Linked DNA regions of Chryseolinea soli. The protein of the gene in region 1 binds, or shares a complex with, the protein of each later gene. Links are inferred from orthologs where the notes say so. Each region holds a gene or a part of one and is shown on either strand. Other genes may lie near its edges.

Evidence for each region. The genes of interacting proteins can lie anywhere in the genome.
Region 2: the proteins of carB (region 1) and carA are in contact, whole or in part, in a solved structure (PDB 1KEE), measured with the Escherichia coli proteins. The link is inferred for Chryseolinea soli from one-to-one orthologs.

What each region holds. Positions count from the first base shown.
Region 1 is NZ_CP032382.1:2,296,973-2,303,395, forward strand. What follows is about bases 1,311-4,691. They hold carB (carbamoyl-phosphate synthase large subunit), read right to left. Parts: upstream 4,328-4,691; coding sequence 1,511-4,327; downstream 1,311-1,510. Other genes in these bases: D4L85_RS09975 (hypothetical protein), read right to left, coding at 1,311-1,374; D4L85_RS09985 (GMC oxidoreductase), read left to right, coding at 4,506-4,691. In the rest of the region: preprotein translocase subunit SecA, read right to left, coding at 1-199; dapF (diaminopimelate epimerase), read right to left, coding at 337-1,110; more of D4L85_RS09975, read right to left, coding at 1,156-1,310; more of D4L85_RS09985, read left to right, coding at 4,692-6,200; D4L85_RS09990 (Gfo/Idh/MocA family protein), read left to right, coding at 6,251-6,423. UniProt on the Escherichia coli protein: Large subunit of the glutamine-dependent carbamoyl phosphate synthetase (CPSase).
Region 2 is NZ_CP032382.1:1,439,172-1,442,012, reverse strand. The notes cover bases 1-2,835. They hold carA (glutamine-hydrolyzing carbamoyl-phosphate synthase small subunit), read left to right. Parts: upstream 1-780; coding sequence 781-1,890; downstream 1,891-2,835. Other genes in these bases: eno (phosphopyruvate hydratase), read left to right, coding at 1,931-2,835; rplQ (50S ribosomal protein L17), read left to right, coding at 116-649; D4L85_RS06075 (DNA-directed RNA polymerase subunit alpha), read left to right, coding at 1-109. Also shown: more of eno, read left to right, coding at 2,836-2,841. UniProt on the Escherichia coli protein: Small subunit of the glutamine-dependent carbamoyl phosphate synthetase (CPSase).

The DNA of each region.
Region 1 (6,423 bases):
GGTCAGCCAGTTTGTCGTCGATCGACTTCAAATCGGCATTGATCTCGGCTTGTATGAGTTGGGTTTCGTTCCGGAGTTCGTCGTTGCTGAGGGTTGTCAGCCTTTCTCCCGCCTTTTTGGTTTCCTCCACCAGAGGCATGATGCGCTTGATGTCTTTCTCTGATTTCGTCCCAAAGATCTTGGCAATGAATTTTAGCATACTTCAGTCATTAGTCGGTTTAAGGTTAGCCTTGAACGGGTTCATCGGGGAGGTAAAACGATAAGAAATCCGCAAAAAGGTTAACTGCCCAAATGGGGCTTAAAGTTAATTTGTTTTTTGAGATTCAGGATGAACAATTACAGTTCCAAACTGCCTTCGAAGACCATTTTGGCAGGCCCGATCAGGAAAATTTCTTCAAATGTGCCGGAGTGGCTGGATTTGAATTCCACCAGGAGGTTGCCCCCCCGGGTTTGGATGCTCACGGGCGACGGGTAGCCCTTGAAAGAAGCTGCCAGGGCGGCAGCTGTGACACCCGTGCCACACGATAAGGTTTCGTCTTCTACACCCCGTTCATAGGTGCGCACCTTCAGGGCTTGGTTGGGCAGGCGCTCCACGAAATTGACATTCGTTCCGCCCGGTTTGAAGGCTTCGCTGTAGCGGATCTTGCGGCCCTCTTCAAACACGGGATAGGCATCCACGTCGTCTACAAACCGTACGATGTGGGGCGAGCCTGTGTTCAAAAAATAGTCGTCGCCTATTTTTCGGGTTTCGCCGACGGGGCTCATCTTCAGGCGGATGATGCCGGAAGGAAGTAGCTCGGCCACGTGCTCGCCGTCATAGGCGTTGAACGATGCTTTGCCGTTGACCATGCCCAGCCGGGCGGCAAATTGAACGGCGGCGCGGCTGCCATTGCCACACAGGCTTTGGGATCCGTCGCTGTTATAATATTCGAGGTTGAAGTGCAGGGTGGGGTGTTTTTCGATAAGCATCAATCCATCGGCGCCTACGCCAAACTTGCGGTCGCAGAGGGCCTCGATCTGTTGACGCGTGAGCGAAAGACCGGCTTCCCGGTTGTCGATCACCACAAAGTCGTTGCCCGTGGCTTGATATTTATAGAAATGGATTTTCACTGGAGTTTCGCTTGTTGCGTGAGAGAAGGTTGCGTTGGGGAGGATTTATTTTATTTCCTCGTAGTCGATGTATTCACCGGCCTTGTTGTTGCCCTTGCCCTTCTTGTCTTTTTTCACATCTTCATTCGCTTCAAAATTGCGGCGTTGCTGCTGTTGCTGGTTGCGAAATTGTTGAGAAGCCGCTCCCGCCCGGAAAAACAATCCGCCGATCTTATAGATCACATACGATACAAGAAATACGGTGAGGAGGAATTTGAAAACCATAAGCGTTATGCTTTAAACCGGTAAACCGGAAAACAAAGGTATAGGTTCAATTTTAAACGGACAATTCTTAACTAAAATCTTAAAGGTCAGCGTGTTTGCGATGATTTTGTCAATCGCAAACACGCTGCATTGAAAATCAGCGGCTCAAATAGAGATTACGTTCAGAATAAATCTTCATGAAATAATCGTCCATCAGGTCGTCGATGAAGTAGATGGACTCGCCGGTCGATTTCATTTCGGGGCCCAGTTCCTTGTTCACTTCAGGGAACTTATGGAAGGAGAACACGGGCTCCTTGATGGCATATCCTTTTTTGGTGGGATTGAACGTGAAGTCTTTCACTTTCTTTTCGCCCAGCATCACCTTGGTGGCGTAGTTCACATACGGTTCATCATAGGCCTTGCAAATGAACGGCACCGTGCGCGAGGCACGGGGGTTGGCTTCGATGATGTATACTTTGTCGTTCTTGATGGCAAACTGGATGTTGATCAGACCCACGGTCTCCAAGGCCAGCGCGATCTTGTGCGTGTAGTGCTCGATCTGCTTGATCACAAAGTCACCGAGGTTGTAAGGCGGCAACACGGCGTATGAATCACCGGAGTGAATACCTGCCGGCTCGATGTGTTGCATGATGCCGATGATGTACACGTCCGTGCCGTCGCAAATGGCGTCGGCTTCCGCTTCGATGGCGCCGTCGAGGAAGTGATCCAGCAACACTTTGTTTTCGGGAAGGTGTTTCCAGATGTCGAGGATGTGATCTTCCAACTCTTGTTCGTTGATCACGATCTTCATGCTTTGTCCACCCAACACATACGAAGGCCGTACCAGCAACGGGAAGCCTATGGTTTTCGATACCTCAATCGCCTCGTCTGCATTTTGAGCCACACCGAATTCAGGATAAGGAATGGCAAGTTCTTTCAGCAGGGTAGAGAAGCGTCCGCGATCTTCAGCAAGGTCGAGCGCATTGTAGGATGTGCCAATGATCTTGATGCCGTACTTGTGCAGTTTCTCGGCCAGCTTCAACGCCGTTTGTCCACCCAACTGCACGATAACGCCTACGGGTTTTTCGTGTTGGATGATGTCATAGAGATGTTCCCAGAATACGGGTTCGAAGTACAGCTTGTCGGCAATGTCGAAGTCGGTGGAAACCGTTTCGGGGTTGCAGTTGATCATGATGGTTTCGTAGCCGCATTCTTTTGCAGCCAACACGCCGTGCACACAGGAGTAGTCAAACTCAATGCCTTGTCCGATGCGGTTCGGGCCCGAACCCAACACGACGATCTTTTTCTTGTCGGAAACGATCGATTCGTTTTCGGTGTCGAAGGTCGAATAGTAATACGGTGTCTTCGCTTCAAATTCGGCGGCGCAGGTGTCCACCAGTTTGAACACGCGCTTGATGCCCATGTCGATGCGCTTGTTGTGGACGTCGCTTTCATAGCAATCCAACAGGTGGGCGATCTGGCGATCGGCATAGCCCTTCTCCTTGGCTTTGCGCATCAACTCGGCGGGGATCGTGTGAAGTTCATATTTGGAGATCTCTTTCTCCATTTCGATGAGCTCCTCAATTTGTTTGAGGAACCAGCGGTCGATGCGCGTTAGCTTCTGCACCGTCTTCAACGGTATGCCTAGCTTCAGGGCGTCGTAGATGTGGAATATGCGGTTCCAGCTGGGGTGTTCCAGACTGTAGAGCAGTTCGTCTTGTTTGGTCAGTTCTTTTCCGTCTGCGCCCAACCCATTCCTGCGGATCTCCAGCGATTGACACGCCTTCTGCAGCGCCTCCTGGAAGTTGCGGCCGATCCCCATGGCTTCGCCAACGGATTTCATTTGCAGTCCCAGCTGGCGGTTGGCGCCATGGAATTTATCAAAGTTCCAACGCGGCACTTTCACGATCACATAGTCGATGGCCGGCTCGAAGTAAGCCGTTGTAGTTCCCGTGATCGCATTCGAGAGTTCGTCGAGATTATAACCGATGGCCAGTTTCGCGGCGATCTTGGCGATGGGATACCCGGTGGCTTTCGAAGCCAGGGCCGAAGAGCGCGACACGCGCGGGTTGATCTCGATGCCGACGATCTGGTTGTCGTCGTCGGGATTGAGCGAGAACTGTACATTACAGCCTCCCGCAAACATGCCGATGCCGTTCATCATTTTGATGGCCAGGTCGCGCATGTGCTGATAGACCGTGTCGGGCAGGGTCATGGCCGGCGCCACGGTGATGGAGTCGCCGGTGTGGATGCCCATGGGGTCGAAGTTTTCGATGGAGCAGATGATGATCACGTTGCCGATGTTGTCGCGCAACAGCTCCAATTCGTATTCTTTCCAGCCCATGATGCTTTGTTCCACCAGCACTTCGTGGATGGGGGAAGCATGGAGGCCATTATTGAGGGCGTCGTCAAAATCTTCGGGGTTGTTCACGAACGCGCCGCCGGTGCCGCCCAAGGTATAGGATGGTCGAATAACGAGGGGAAAGCCGATTTCCTGCGCGATCTCTTTGCCGTCCAGGAAGGAGGTGGCGGTGCCGCCTTTGCAGACCATCACGCCCAGCTCGATCATTTTGAGGCGGAATTTCTCCCGGTCCTCGGTGGTCTCGATGGCTTTTATATCTACGCCGATGATGCGCACGCCATAGTGCTGCCAAATGCCGGCTTTGTCGCAATCAATGCAGAGGTTCAACGCCGTTTGCCCGCCCATGGTGGGGAGCACCGCATCGATATGATGCTTTTCCAGAATTTCGCGGATGGATTTCTTCGTGAGCGGTTTCAGATACACGTGGTCTGCCGTCACTTTGTCAGTCATGATGGTGGCAGGGTTCGAGTTGATCAGCACCACTTCTATACCTTCTTCACGCAGCGAACGCGACGCCTGTGAGCCGGCGTAATCAAATTCACATGCTTGACCGATAATAATGGGACCGCTACCGATGATGAGTACTGAGCGAATACTTCTGTCTCTTGGCATTGTTTTAAGATGGGAATGGGGTGAACAAAATTGCGCAAAAATAAAACACAGATCGGAATGATTTCAAAAATGGGGATATTAATTATTGGCGGGTTTTAAGCGGTCCCGCTACCGTTTGAAACTTTCCTTTCCAAAGTATTAGGGATTTTTCCAACTTTTAACGTCATAAGAAAAAGGGATGAATCTGAACGGGAAAACAAAATCGGCCAATACATACGACGCCATCGTGGTGGGTTCGGGCATTAGCGGTGGGTGGGCTGCCAAGGAGCTTTGTGAAAAGGGATTGAAAGTGTTGATGCTGGAACGCGGCAAACCCCTGGAACATCCCAGCTACCCAACCAGCACAAAAGATCCATGGCAACTGGATCATGGGGGGAAACTCACTGCAGAGGACCGGAAAAAAAGCCACGTCCAGGCCCGCCACTACAGCTTCCGTGGCGACAACAAAGCCTTCTATATTAATGACCTCGAGAATCCCTATACCGAAGTAAAGCGATTCGACTGGGTCCGCGGCAACATCGTTGGGGGAAGGTCCGTGCTTTGGGGCCGGTTGTGCTACCGCTGGAGCGATCTCGACTTCGAAGCCAACCTCCACGACGGCCACGGCGTGGACTGGCCCATCCGCTATAAAGACCTGGCACGCTGGTACGACTACGCCGAGCGGTTTATCGGCGTGAGCGGCACCCGCGAAAACATTCCCCATCTACCCGACGGCATCTTTCAGCAGGGTATGGAGATGAATTGCGTGGAAAAGGATTTTAAGCAGCGTATGGCCAAAAAATATCCCGATGTGGCCATCACCATTTCGCGTGCGGCCAACCTGACGGCGCCCGTGAAAGGAAGGGGCCAATGCCAATATCGCAACCTCTGCCACCGCGGCTGTCCCTATGGCGCCTATTTCAGCACCAACGCCAGCACGCTGCCGGCCGCCTTTGCCACGGGCAACCTGACCCTGCGCCCAAATGCTTTGGTCAACCGTGTTTTGTATGACACGGGAAAGGGAAAGGCCTCCGGAGTGGAGATCATCGACACGGAAACGAATGAGGTGGTGGAATACTATGCCCGCATCGTGTTTTTAAATGCGGCCACGCTGGCGACGGCGCATATTCTTTTGAATTCTGCATCCGATCGCTTTCCCAACGGTCTGGGGAATGGCAGCGACCAGATAGGACGCAACCTGATGGATCATCATAAAGGAGCAGGTGCCAGCGCTTCCGTGGAGGGATTTGAAGACTCTTATTATTTCGGACGAAGACCTACCGGGATCTATATTCCCCGGTTTAGAAATCTGAAAGACAAACACAAAGATTTTATCCGCGGCTATGGCTACCAGGGCGACGCCTCTCGCGGAGGATGGTCGTCTTTCACCACCAGCACCCATTTGGGAGCACCGTTGAAAGAAGCGGTTCAGCAGCCCATGGATTGGTCGATCAATTTTGGCGCCTATGGCGAATGTTTGCCCTACGCGGAAAATCGTGCGACGCTTAACCCCTCCGTTAGAGACAAATGGGGACGACCCACGCTGACCATCGACGCCGAATTCAAAGAAAACGAAAAAGCGATGCAGCGCGACATGGCTTCGACCATGGGTGAAATGCTGGAAGACATCGGTTATAAAAATGTGAAGATGCACATGAACACATCGTTTCCCGGCAACGCCAACCACGAAATGGGCACGGCGCGCATGGGACGCGACCCCAAGACGTCTGTTCTCAATGCGTTCAATCAAATGCACGAAGTGAAAAATGTCTTCATCACCGACGGCTCGGCCATGACCTCGTCGGCCTGTGTGAATCCTTCACTCACCTACATGGCCTTGACCGCCCGGGCCTGCGACTATGCAGTGAAGGAACTCAAACGTTTAAATCTTTAAATATTTTTAAAACATTCATAACCGCCTAAAACCTCAAAACAAAGAACAGTATGCGTAGTACACGAAGAGAATTCATCAAACGATCCACCGCCATTTCCATGGGTGCGTTGGCGTTCAGTGCAAAGAGTTATGCCAACATCATCGGCGCCAACGACCGCGTGCGGGTGGGAGTAGTGGGTTTTTCCGACCGGTTCAGGGGAGCGCTGTTGCCCTCGTTCATGAA
Region 2 (2,841 bases), 860 kb from region 1 along the record:
ATTCAGAAACTTCGGTAAGAAGTCGCTGGCAGAATTGGAACAATTGGTAGCGGAGAAGAACCTCACCTTCGGTATGGATCTCTCCAAGTATAAACTTGATGAAGACTAGGAAATCATGAGACACGGTAAGAAGGTAAATCACTTAGGTAGAAAAACAGCGCACAGACAAGCGTTGCTTTCGAACATGGCTTCTTCGCTGATTCTGAACAAAAGAATCACGACCACGGTAGCCAAAGCCAAAGCGTTGAGAAAATATGTTGAGCCTTTGCTGACCAAGTCGAAGGACGATACCACGCACTCCAGAAGAACGGTGTTCTCCTACCTCCAAAACAAGGAGTCTGTGAAGACCCTGTTTGGTGAAGTAGCATCGAAGATTGCCGATCGTCCGGGTGGATATACCCGCATCATCAAATTGGGTGATGTGCGCGTAGGCGATAACGCCGAAATGTGTCTCATCGAACTCGTGGATTTCAACACGCTCTACAGCAAGGAAGGCGTGGCTAAGAAAGCCAAGACCAGAAGAAGCCGCGGTGCGAAGAAAACCGAAGGTGCCGAAGGCGCAACCGAAGCTGCTCCCGCAGCCGAAGCCAAAGCTGAAAAGGCAGAAAAGAAGCCCAAGAAAGCTTCCACTAAAAAAGAAAAAGAATAGTGACAGAACGCCATTCATACGGAAAGGGATCGAACAATCGTTTGATCCCTTTTTTTATGCCCTGGCCGCTGGTAAAAACCTACGCCCGGGCGTGTTAATCCCGGAATTACTAACGTATTTTTGCGAACGCTATGCAGAAAAAAGCTTACCTCCTTCTTGAAGACGGCCTCCTCGTGGAGGGAACGGCCATCGGTAAAATCGGCACCTCGGGTGGTGAAATATGCTTCAATACCGGGATGACCGGGTACCAGGAGATCTACACAGATCCTTCTTATTACGGACAGATCATCGTCAACACCAATGCCCACATTGGTAACTATGGTGCTTTTGACGCGGAACAAGAGTCGAGTCGCCCCATGATTGCCGGGTTGGTGGTCAACGAATTTGCCCACGAATTCAGCCGCAAGTCGGCCACCGGCAGCCTGCAGCAATACCTGGAAAGCCGCAACGTGGTGGGCATCGCCAACATCGACACCCGGATGCTGGTGCGCTACATTCGCAGTAAAGGCGCGATGAACGCCATCATCTCATCCGAGCTCACCCCAGAGCAGCTGAAAGCAGAAATAAAGAAAGTGCCCTCCATGAATGGGCTTGAACTTTCCTCGGTGGTAACGACCAAGGAAGCGTATACCGTGGGCGATGTCAATGCCCCCATCAAAGTGGCTGTGCTCGACCTGGGCATCAAACAAAGCATAGTGACCAACCTGGCCAGCCGCGGCGTGTATTGCAAAGTGTTCCCTGCCAAAACCGCCTTCTCGGAAATGAAGGCCTGGAATCCCCACGGCTATTTTATCTCCAACGGCCCTGGCGACCCTTCAGTGATGGCCTACGCCATTGAAACGGTGAAGCAAGCATTGGATTCCGGCAAGCCTCTTTTCGGCATTTGCCTCGGCCACCAACTCCTGGCGCTGGCCTCCGGAATTTCTACGTACAAAATGCACCACGGTCACCGCGGATTGAACCACCCCGTGAAAAACCTGATTACGGGCAAAGGTGAAATGACCTCTCAGAATCACGGTTTCTCCGTGAACGAAAAAGATATCGAGAAGAATGCAAACGTAGAGGTCACCCACGTCCACCTGAACGACAACACCATCATGGGCATCCGCCTGAAAGACCGGAAAGCGTTCTCGGTGCAATACCACCCCGAAGCCTCCCCCGGGCCGCACGACTCGCGCTACCTCTTCGACGAGTTCATCGAAATGATCCAGGCGGAAATCGCCGAACCCATCACCGCATAACCCGAACAACTATCATCCAATCCATAAATCTAAAATCACTATGAGCTTAATCGAAAGCATTCATGCCCGGCAAATTCTCGACAGCCGCGGCAACCCCACAGTTGAAGTTGATGTAGTAACTGAGTCCGGCGCATTTGGACGCGCCGCTGTGCCCTCCGGTGCTTCCACCGGATCACACGAAGCCGTAGAACTCCGTGATGGTGATAAAAAGAAATTCATGGGAAAAGGCGTGTTGAAGGCCGTGGACAACGTGAACACCAAGATCGCTGCCGAAGTGGTGGGCTTTGATGTTTTCGAACAAAACCTGGTCGACCAGATCATGATCGATCTGGATGGCACGCCCAACAAAGGCAAGCTGGGTGCTAACGCTATCCTTGGAACGTCTTTGGCTATTGCTAAAGCCGCTGCCATGGAAGCCGGCATGCCCCTGTACCGTTACATCGGTGGTGTGAGCGCGAATACGCTGCCCGTGCCGATGATGAACATCCTGAACGGTGGTAGCCACGCCGACAACGCCATCGACTTCCAGGAGTTCATGGTCATGCCCGTAGGCGCAGCATCATTCTCGGAAGCCCTTCGCATGGGTGCCGAAGTGTTCCATACGCTGAAAAAAGTATTGCACGATAAAGGTCTTTCTACCAACGTAGGGGATGAAGGCGGTTTTGCACCGAACCTCAAATCCAACGAGGAAGCTATCGAAGTGGTGTTGAAAGCCATCGAGAAAGCCGGCTTCAAACCCGGTTCCGATATGTTCATCGCCCTTGACCCTGCCGCATCTGAATTCTACGATCCCAAAGCAAAAGTATACCACTTCAAAAAGTCTTCCGGTCAGAAACTGAAGCCCGCAGAAATGGCAGCATACTGGACCAACTGGGCTAAGAAATACCCCATCATCTCTTTGGAAGACGGCATGGCCGAAGACGATTGGGCAGGCTGGAAAGCCCTCACCGA